Sinorhizobium fredii NGR234: one gene and its partner. The protein of the gene in region 2 interacts with the protein of the main gene of each other region in a pairwise test. Links are inferred from orthologs where the notes say so. Each region holds a gene or a part of one and is shown on either strand. Other genes may lie near its edges.

Region 1 (3,626 bases), 1.9 Mb from region 2 along the record:
TCGCCAGCTCCCGGCGACTGCGCGATATCGTGATCGTCGATGAGGCCCCCTGGGCCCCTTGGGGCGTCCAATTGGCAGCTCACTATCGGAAATCCGTGGCGCACCGCCTGTTCCTCAGTTCCGTCAAACGCCTGCCGGCGCCGATCAGCAGCGAAAAGGCGCTTGTTGTGCGGGAACGCAATGGCAGCTTCGGCGGCAGAATACGCTATGCCGCGCGAATCGGCCGCCAGACCCGCACGGAGGCGGACAAGCTGTGCGCCACCATTCGCCGCAGCGGCGGCGCCTGCATCGTCTTCAAGAACTGACCTGCCACAGCGGCGCCATCCGGTCTTGACTTTTGCGCTCACGAAAAAGCCCGCCGATCCGGCGGGCTTCTTGTTGCTGTTACCGCGCTCACTCCTCGGCGTCGGCTGGCGGCTCGGCCGCGATGGCCTCGCCGGCCGTGACGATCTCCTCGATCTCGTCCTCGCCGTCCGGTTCGCTGATCCGTTCCACCGAGACGACCTTTTCGTCCTTGGCGGTCGAGAAGATCGTGACCCCCTTGGTAGCGCGGCTCGCCAGGCGAATGCCGTCGACCGGTACGCGGATGAGCTGGCCACCATCGGAAACCAGCATGATCTGGTCGTTGTGCTCGACCGGGAAGGCTGCGACGAGCTCGCCGATTTCTGCGGTCTTCGACGTGTCCGTGGCACGAATGCCCTTGCCGCCACGGCCGGAGGTCCGGAAGTCGTAGGAGGAGGAGCGCTTGCCGAAGCCCCTTTCGGAGAGCGTCAGCACGAATTGCTCACGCGCCTTCAATTCCTCGTAGCGCTCGTTGGAGAGCTCGCCACCATTGGCGACTTCCTCGCCGACAAGCACGATCTCTTCATCCTCGCCGGTTGTGGCGCGGCGTTCGGCCGCCGACCGTTTCAGATAGGCAGCGCGCTCCCACGGTTCTGCTTCGATGTGAGCGAGGATCGCCATGGAGATGATCCGGTCGCCATCGCCGAGCGAAATGCCGCGCACGCCGATCGAATTGCGGCCCGCAAAGACGCGCACGTCGGAAACCGGGAAGCGAATGCACTGGCCGACCGCCGTCGTCAGCACCACGTCGTCGAACTCCGTGCAGGTCTCGACCGAGAGGATCTCGTCGCCCTCCTCCTCGAGCTTCATCGCGATCTTGCCATTGCGGTTGACCTGGACGAAGTCGGAAAGCTTGTTGCGGCGCACCGTGCCGCGCGTCGTCGAGAACATCACATCCAGGTTTTCCCAGGTCGCTTCGTCCTCGGGCAGCGGCATGATCGTCGTGATGCGTTCGCCGTGTTCGAGCGGCAGCATGTTGATCAGCGCCTTGCCGCGCGACTGCGGCGTGCCGATCGGCAACCGCCAGACCTTTTCCTTGTAGACGATGCCGCGCGAGGAGAAGAACAGAACCGGCGTATGGGTGTTGGCGACGAATAGCCGGGTAACGAAATCCTCGTCCCGCGTCGACATGCCGGAACGGCCCTTGCCGCCGCGCCGCTGGGCCCGGTAGGTGGTCAACGGTACGCGCTTGATATAGCCGAGGTGCGACACGGTGACGACCATGTCTTCCTGGGCGATCAGGTCCTCGTCGTCCATGTCCGGACCGCCCTCGGCGATCTCGGTGCGGCGCGGCGTGCCGAACTCGTCGCGGACGGCTGCGAGCTCGTCCTTGACGATCTGCATGATGCGCAGCCGCGAGGAAAGGATTTCCAGATAGTCGCGGATCTCCTCGCCGATCTTGTTGAGTTCGTCGCCGATTTCATCGCGGCCGAGCGCGGTCAGGCGCTGCAGGCGCAGGTCGAGAATGGCGCGTGCCTGCTCTTCCGAGAGGTTGTAGGTGCCGTCGTCGTTGATTCGGTGGCGCGGATCGTCGATCAGCCGGATCAGCGCATCGACGTCATGGGCCGGCCAGCGACGCTCCATCAATTGCTCGCGGGCAGTCTGCGGATCGGGCGCATGGCGGATGAGCTTGATCACCTCGTCGATATTGGCGACGGCAATGGCAAGGCCGACCAGGACGTGGGCCCGCTCGCGTGCCTTGCGCAGCAGGTATTTGGTTCTCCGGCTAACGACTTCCTCGCGGAAGGCGACGAAAGCACGCAGCATGTCGAGCAGCGTCAGCTGCTCGGGCTTGCCGCCGTTCAGCGCCACCATGTTGCAGCCGAAGGAGGTCTGCAGCGGCGTATAGCGATAGAGCTGGTTGAGGATGACCTCGGCATTGGCATCGCGCTTCAGCTCGATGACGACGCGATAGCCCTGCCGGTCGGACTCATCGCGCAGGTCCGAGATGCCCTCGATGCGCTTGTCGCGCACCAGTTCGGCCATCTTCTCGATCATCGTCGCCTTGTTCACCTGATAGGGAATCTCGGTGATGATGATCTGCTCGCGGTCGCCGCGCATCGGCTCGATATGGGCGCGGCCGCGCATGATCACGGAGCCCCTGCCCGTCTCATAGGCCTGGCGAATGCCGGCGCGACCGAGGATCAGCGCGCCAGTCGGGAAGTCGGGGCCCGGAACGATCTGCATCAGCTCCGGCAATTCGATCGCCGGATCGTCGATCAGCGCGATGCAGCCATTGATGACTTCGCTCAGATTGTGGGGCGGGATGTTGGTCGCCATGCCGACGGCAATGCCGCCCGCGCCGTTGACGAGCAGGTTCGGGAACTTCGCCGGAACGACGACCGGCTCCTGCAGCGTGCCGTCGTAGTTGTCGCGGAAATCGACCGTTTCCTTGTCGAGGTCGTCGAGCAGCGAATGGGCCGCCTTCTGAAGCCGGCACTCGGTATAGCGCTCGGCCGCCGGCGGATCGCCGTCGACGGAGCCGAAATTGCCCTGGCCGTCGATCAGCGGCAATCTGAGCGACCAATCCTGCGCCATGCGCGCCAGCGCATCGTAGATCGCCATGTTGCCGTGCGGATGGTATTTACCCATCACGTCACCGGTAACACGGGCGCATTTGACGTATTTCTTATTCCAATCGATGCCGAGTTCGCTCATCCCGTAGAGGATGCGGCGGTGAACGGGTTTCAAGCCGTCGCGTACATCGGGAAGCGCGCGGGAAACGATGACGCTCATGGCGTAATCGAGATAGGACCGCTGCATTTCCTCGATGATGGAAATCGGCTCGATGCCTGGCGGAGTCTTTCCGCCGCCGGGAGTGCTTTGCTCAGTCAATGTCGATCACGATCTTTGTTCAGAATCAGTCAGTTCTTATAGCCGAATGCCGCTTCGAGCGCCAATTTTGGCCAATGGTTTTGAACAGCCTTTTGCCGGTGTAACGGGCTTTTCTAGGGCACGCACCCATAAATCGGAAAGGCTTTTGCGCAAACATCGAACACATCCGGCGTGCCCGCCCGCGCCCGGTGTATGCTATCGCGCGGCGATTGACTAGTCGGCCCTTCCCAAGCGCGCATGGGTTACCTAAGAATGCAGCGCGACCAGGGAACTGCCCTGGAGGATCCGGAGGGGGAACGGATGTTCAATGTCGATCTGTTGGTCAATGCGCTGACGACGCTGCTCGTCACACTCGATCCGCCGGGTCTCGCGCCAATCTTCCTGAGCCTCACGGTCGGATTGAACCGGCAGGAGCGCTTCCAGGTTGCCACGCGCGGCTCGTTGATCGC
Region 2 (3,403 bases):
CGCTTTATGTCCGCCTGGCGCGGGCCCGGGGGCGTACACCATGACGCCTTTCGGCGAGGCCATGCGCGAGCTGCGCCGCCGCAAGGGCGTCTCGCAAAAGGAGATGGCGGCGGCGATCGGCGTGTCGCCGGCCTATCTTTCGGCCCTCGAGCACGGCAAGCGCGGCGCGCCGAGCTTCGATTTCCTGCAGCGCGTCGCCGGCTATTTCAATGTGATCTGGGACGAGGCCGACGAACTCTTCCGCGTCGCGCGGCTTTCCGACCCGCGCGTGGTGCTCGACACTTCGGGACTGCCGCCTGGCCATACGGCCTTTGCCAACCGTTTGAGCGAGCGGATTCGCGACCTTTCGCGCGAAGCGATCGAGGCCTTGGAAGATATTTTGGAAAAAGCCACATTTCCTGATAATGACAGGGGATGAAGCCTCGCCCCGGCCATGCATCCGCCGCCTGGGATTTGGAACCCGTGGACAAATTTTCTATAGTCCGCGAGGCGTCCGCGCTGTGATTCGCAACGAATCGCCGCGTTCGTAGAACCTGGAAAGACCTGAACCCGAATGACCGATATCTCTGAGACCGAAGCCGGCGCGATCGCCGAATATGGTGCCGATTCCATCAAGGTGCTGAAGGGCCTCGACGCCGTACGCAAGCGGCCGGGCATGTATATCGGCGATACCGATGACGGTTCCGGTCTGCACCACATGGTCTATGAGGTGGTCGACAATGCGATCGACGAGGCGTTGGCCGGCCATGCCGACATCGTCACCGTCACGCTCAATCCCGACGGTTCTTGCACCGTGACGGACAATGGCCGCGGCATTCCGACGGATATCCACCGGGAGGAAGGCGTCTCGGCGGCCGAGGTCATCATGACGCAGCTCCATGCCGGCGGCAAATTCGACCAGAATTCGTACAAGGTTTCCGGCGGCCTGCACGGCGTCGGCGTCTCGGTCGTCAATGCGCTTTCCGTGTCGCTGAAGCTCAAGATCCGCCGCGCTGGGAAGGTTCACGAAATGAGCTTCACCCATGGCGTCGCCGATGGGCCGCTGACGGTCACCGGGGACGCCGGCAGCGAGACCGGCACCGAGGTCACCTTCCTGCCCAGCGAGCAGACCTTCTCGAAGACCGAATTCGACTTTGCGACGCTCGAGCATCGCCTTCGCGAACTCGCCTTCCTGAATTCCGGTGTCCGCATCGTCTTGACCGACAAGCGCCATTCGGACATCCGCCGCGACGAGATGATGTATGACGGCGGGCTCGAGGCCTTCGTCGCCTATCTCGACCGGGCAAAGAAGCCGCTGGTTCACAAGCCGGTGTCGATCCGCGGCGAAAAGGACGGCATCACCGTCGAGGTGGCGATGTGGTGGAACGATAGCTACCACGAGAACGTGCTCTGCTTCACCAACAACATTCCGCAGCGCGACGGCGGCACCCATATGGCCGGTTTCCGCGGCGCGCTGACCCGACAGATTACCTCCTATGCCGACACCTCCGGCATCACCAAGAAGGAAAAGGTGTCGCTGACCGGCGACGATTGCCGCGAGGGGCTGACGGCGGTTCTGTCGGTCAAGGTGCCGGATCCGAAGTTCTCGTCGCAGACCAAGGACAAGCTCGTCTCCTCCGAAGTTCGGCCGGTGGTCGAAAGCCTCGTCAACGAGGCGCTCAACGTCTGGCTCGAGGAAAATCCGTCCGACGCGAAAATCCTCGTCGGCAAGGTCGTCGAAGCGGCTGCGGCACGCGAAGCGGCCCGCAAGGCCCGCGAACTGACGCGCCGCAAGGGCGCCCTCGACATCTCGTCGCTGCCGGGCAAGCTCGCCGACTGCTCGGAGCGCGATCCGGCCAAGTCGGAAGTCTTCCTGGTGGAGGGCGATTCGGCAGGCGGTTCCGCCAAGCAGGGCCGTTCGCGCGAAAACCAGGCGATCCTGCCGCTGCGCGGCAAGATCCTCAACGTCGAACGCGCCCGCTTCGACAAGATGCTGTCGAGCCAGGAAATCGGCACGCTGATCACCGCGCTCGGCACCTCGATCGGCAAGGACGAGTTCAACGCCGACAAGCTGCGCTACCACAAGATCATCATCATGACGGACGCCGACGTCGACGGCGCCCACATCCGCACTCTGCTGCTGACCTTCTTCTTCCGGCAGATGCCGGAGCTGATCGAGCGCGGCCACCTCTATATCGCCCAGCCGCCGCTCTACAAGGTGACGCGCGGCAAGTCCGCCCAGTACCTGAAGGACGAAAAGGCGCTCGAGGACTATCTGATCACCATGGGCCTCGAGGAGGCCTCGCTGACCCTCGGCTCCGGCGAAGTCAGGGCCGGGCAGGATTTCCGCGAGGTCATCAACGACGCCCTGCGGCTGCGGTCGCTGATGGACGGGCTACATTCGCGTTACAACCGGGCGATCGTCGAGCAGGCGGCAATTGCCGGCGCGCTCAATACCGAGCTCAACAGCCACCAGGACGACTACCAGAAGGTCGCCGCCGAAGTGGCCCGCCGGCTCGACGTCATTGCCGAGGAAACCGAAAGGGGCTGGGTCGGATCGGTGACAGCCGAGGGCGGCCTGAAGCTCGAGCGCATGGTGCGCGGCGTCAAGGAAGTGGCAGTGCTCGACATGGCGCTGATCGGCTCCTCCGACGCCCGCCACATCGACCAACTCACGGCGAAGCTCAAGGAAGTCTATGCGGCGCCGCCTGTTCTGCGCCGCCGCGACGGCACGCACGAAATCAGCGGACCGCGTGCGCTCCTGGACGCGATCTTTGCCGCCGGCCGCAAGGGCCTGACGATGCAGCGCTACAAGGGTCTCGGCGAAATGAACGCCGAGCAATTGTGGGAAACGACGCTCGATCCGAACGTCCGCTCGCTCTTGCAGGTCAAGGTTTCCGACGCCACCGATGCGGACGGCCTGTTCTCGCGCCTGATGGGCGACGAGGTCGAGCCGCGCCGCGACTTCATCCAGGAAAACGCTCTGAGCGTCGCCAACCTCGATATCTGACGGACCGATCGGGTTCGGAGGAAGCACTCGGCGGTGTCGTAAATAAAAGCGTGGGGCTGTCTCGGCCTCACGCTTTTCATTTTTTGCAGCCGGTTTGTCTGTTCACGCCTCAATCGGCCCGGAATCGACCCTCGAAGACGAATTCGCTGATCGGTTTGCGCTGGCTCGGCTTTTCCCGCTCGCGCAAATCCTCCGGAAGCGTGGACGGGTCGGCGATCCTGCCGATCGCCACTGCCGCCTCGACCCGGTGGTGCTCCGGTACGCCGAGGACGCGCATCGCCTTGTCGCGGTCGATTCCAGCCATGGCGTGGGCGTGCCATCCGGCAAGCTGTGTCTGCAGCGCCAGCGCAAACCAGGCGGCACCCGTGTCGAAGGCGTGCGTATAGGCGGGCCTCACTTCCCCGGTCGATGTGA

Evidence for each region.
Region 1: the proteins of gyrB (region 2) and gyrA interact in binary tests that used the Escherichia coli proteins (3 or more experiments, as listed by UniProt). The link is inferred for Sinorhizobium fredii NGR234 from one-to-one orthologs.

The regions. Positions count from the first base shown.
Region 1 is NC_012587.1:1,608,110-1,611,735, reverse strand. The notes cover bases 194-3,501. They hold gyrA (DNA gyrase subunit A), read right to left. Parts: upstream 3,178-3,501; coding sequence 394-3,177; downstream 194-393. Other genes in these bases: NGR_RS19050 (MarC family protein), read left to right, coding at 3,478-3,501; NGR_RS19060 (lytic transglycosylase domain-containing protein), read left to right, coding at 194-305. Also shown: more of NGR_RS19060, read left to right, coding at 1-193; more of NGR_RS19050, read left to right, coding at 3,502-3,626. UniProt on the Escherichia coli protein: A type II topoisomerase that negatively supercoils closed circular double-stranded (ds) DNA in an ATP-dependent manner to maintain chromosomes in an underwound state.
Region 2 is NC_012587.1:3,546,704-3,550,106, forward strand. Bases 187-3,271 are described here. They hold gyrB (DNA topoisomerase (ATP-hydrolyzing) subunit B), read left to right. Parts: upstream 187-553; coding sequence 554-2,989; downstream 2,990-3,271. Other genes in these bases: NGR_RS27915 (helix-turn-helix domain-containing protein), read left to right, coding at 187-418; NGR_RS27925 (nitroreductase family protein), read right to left, coding at 3,099-3,271. Also shown: NGR_RS27910 (Smr/MutS family protein), read left to right, coding at 1-44; more of NGR_RS27915, read left to right, coding at 41-186; more of NGR_RS27925, read right to left, coding at 3,272-3,403. UniProt on the Escherichia coli protein: DNA gyrase negatively supercoils closed circular double-stranded DNA in an ATP-dependent manner to maintain chromosomes in an underwound state.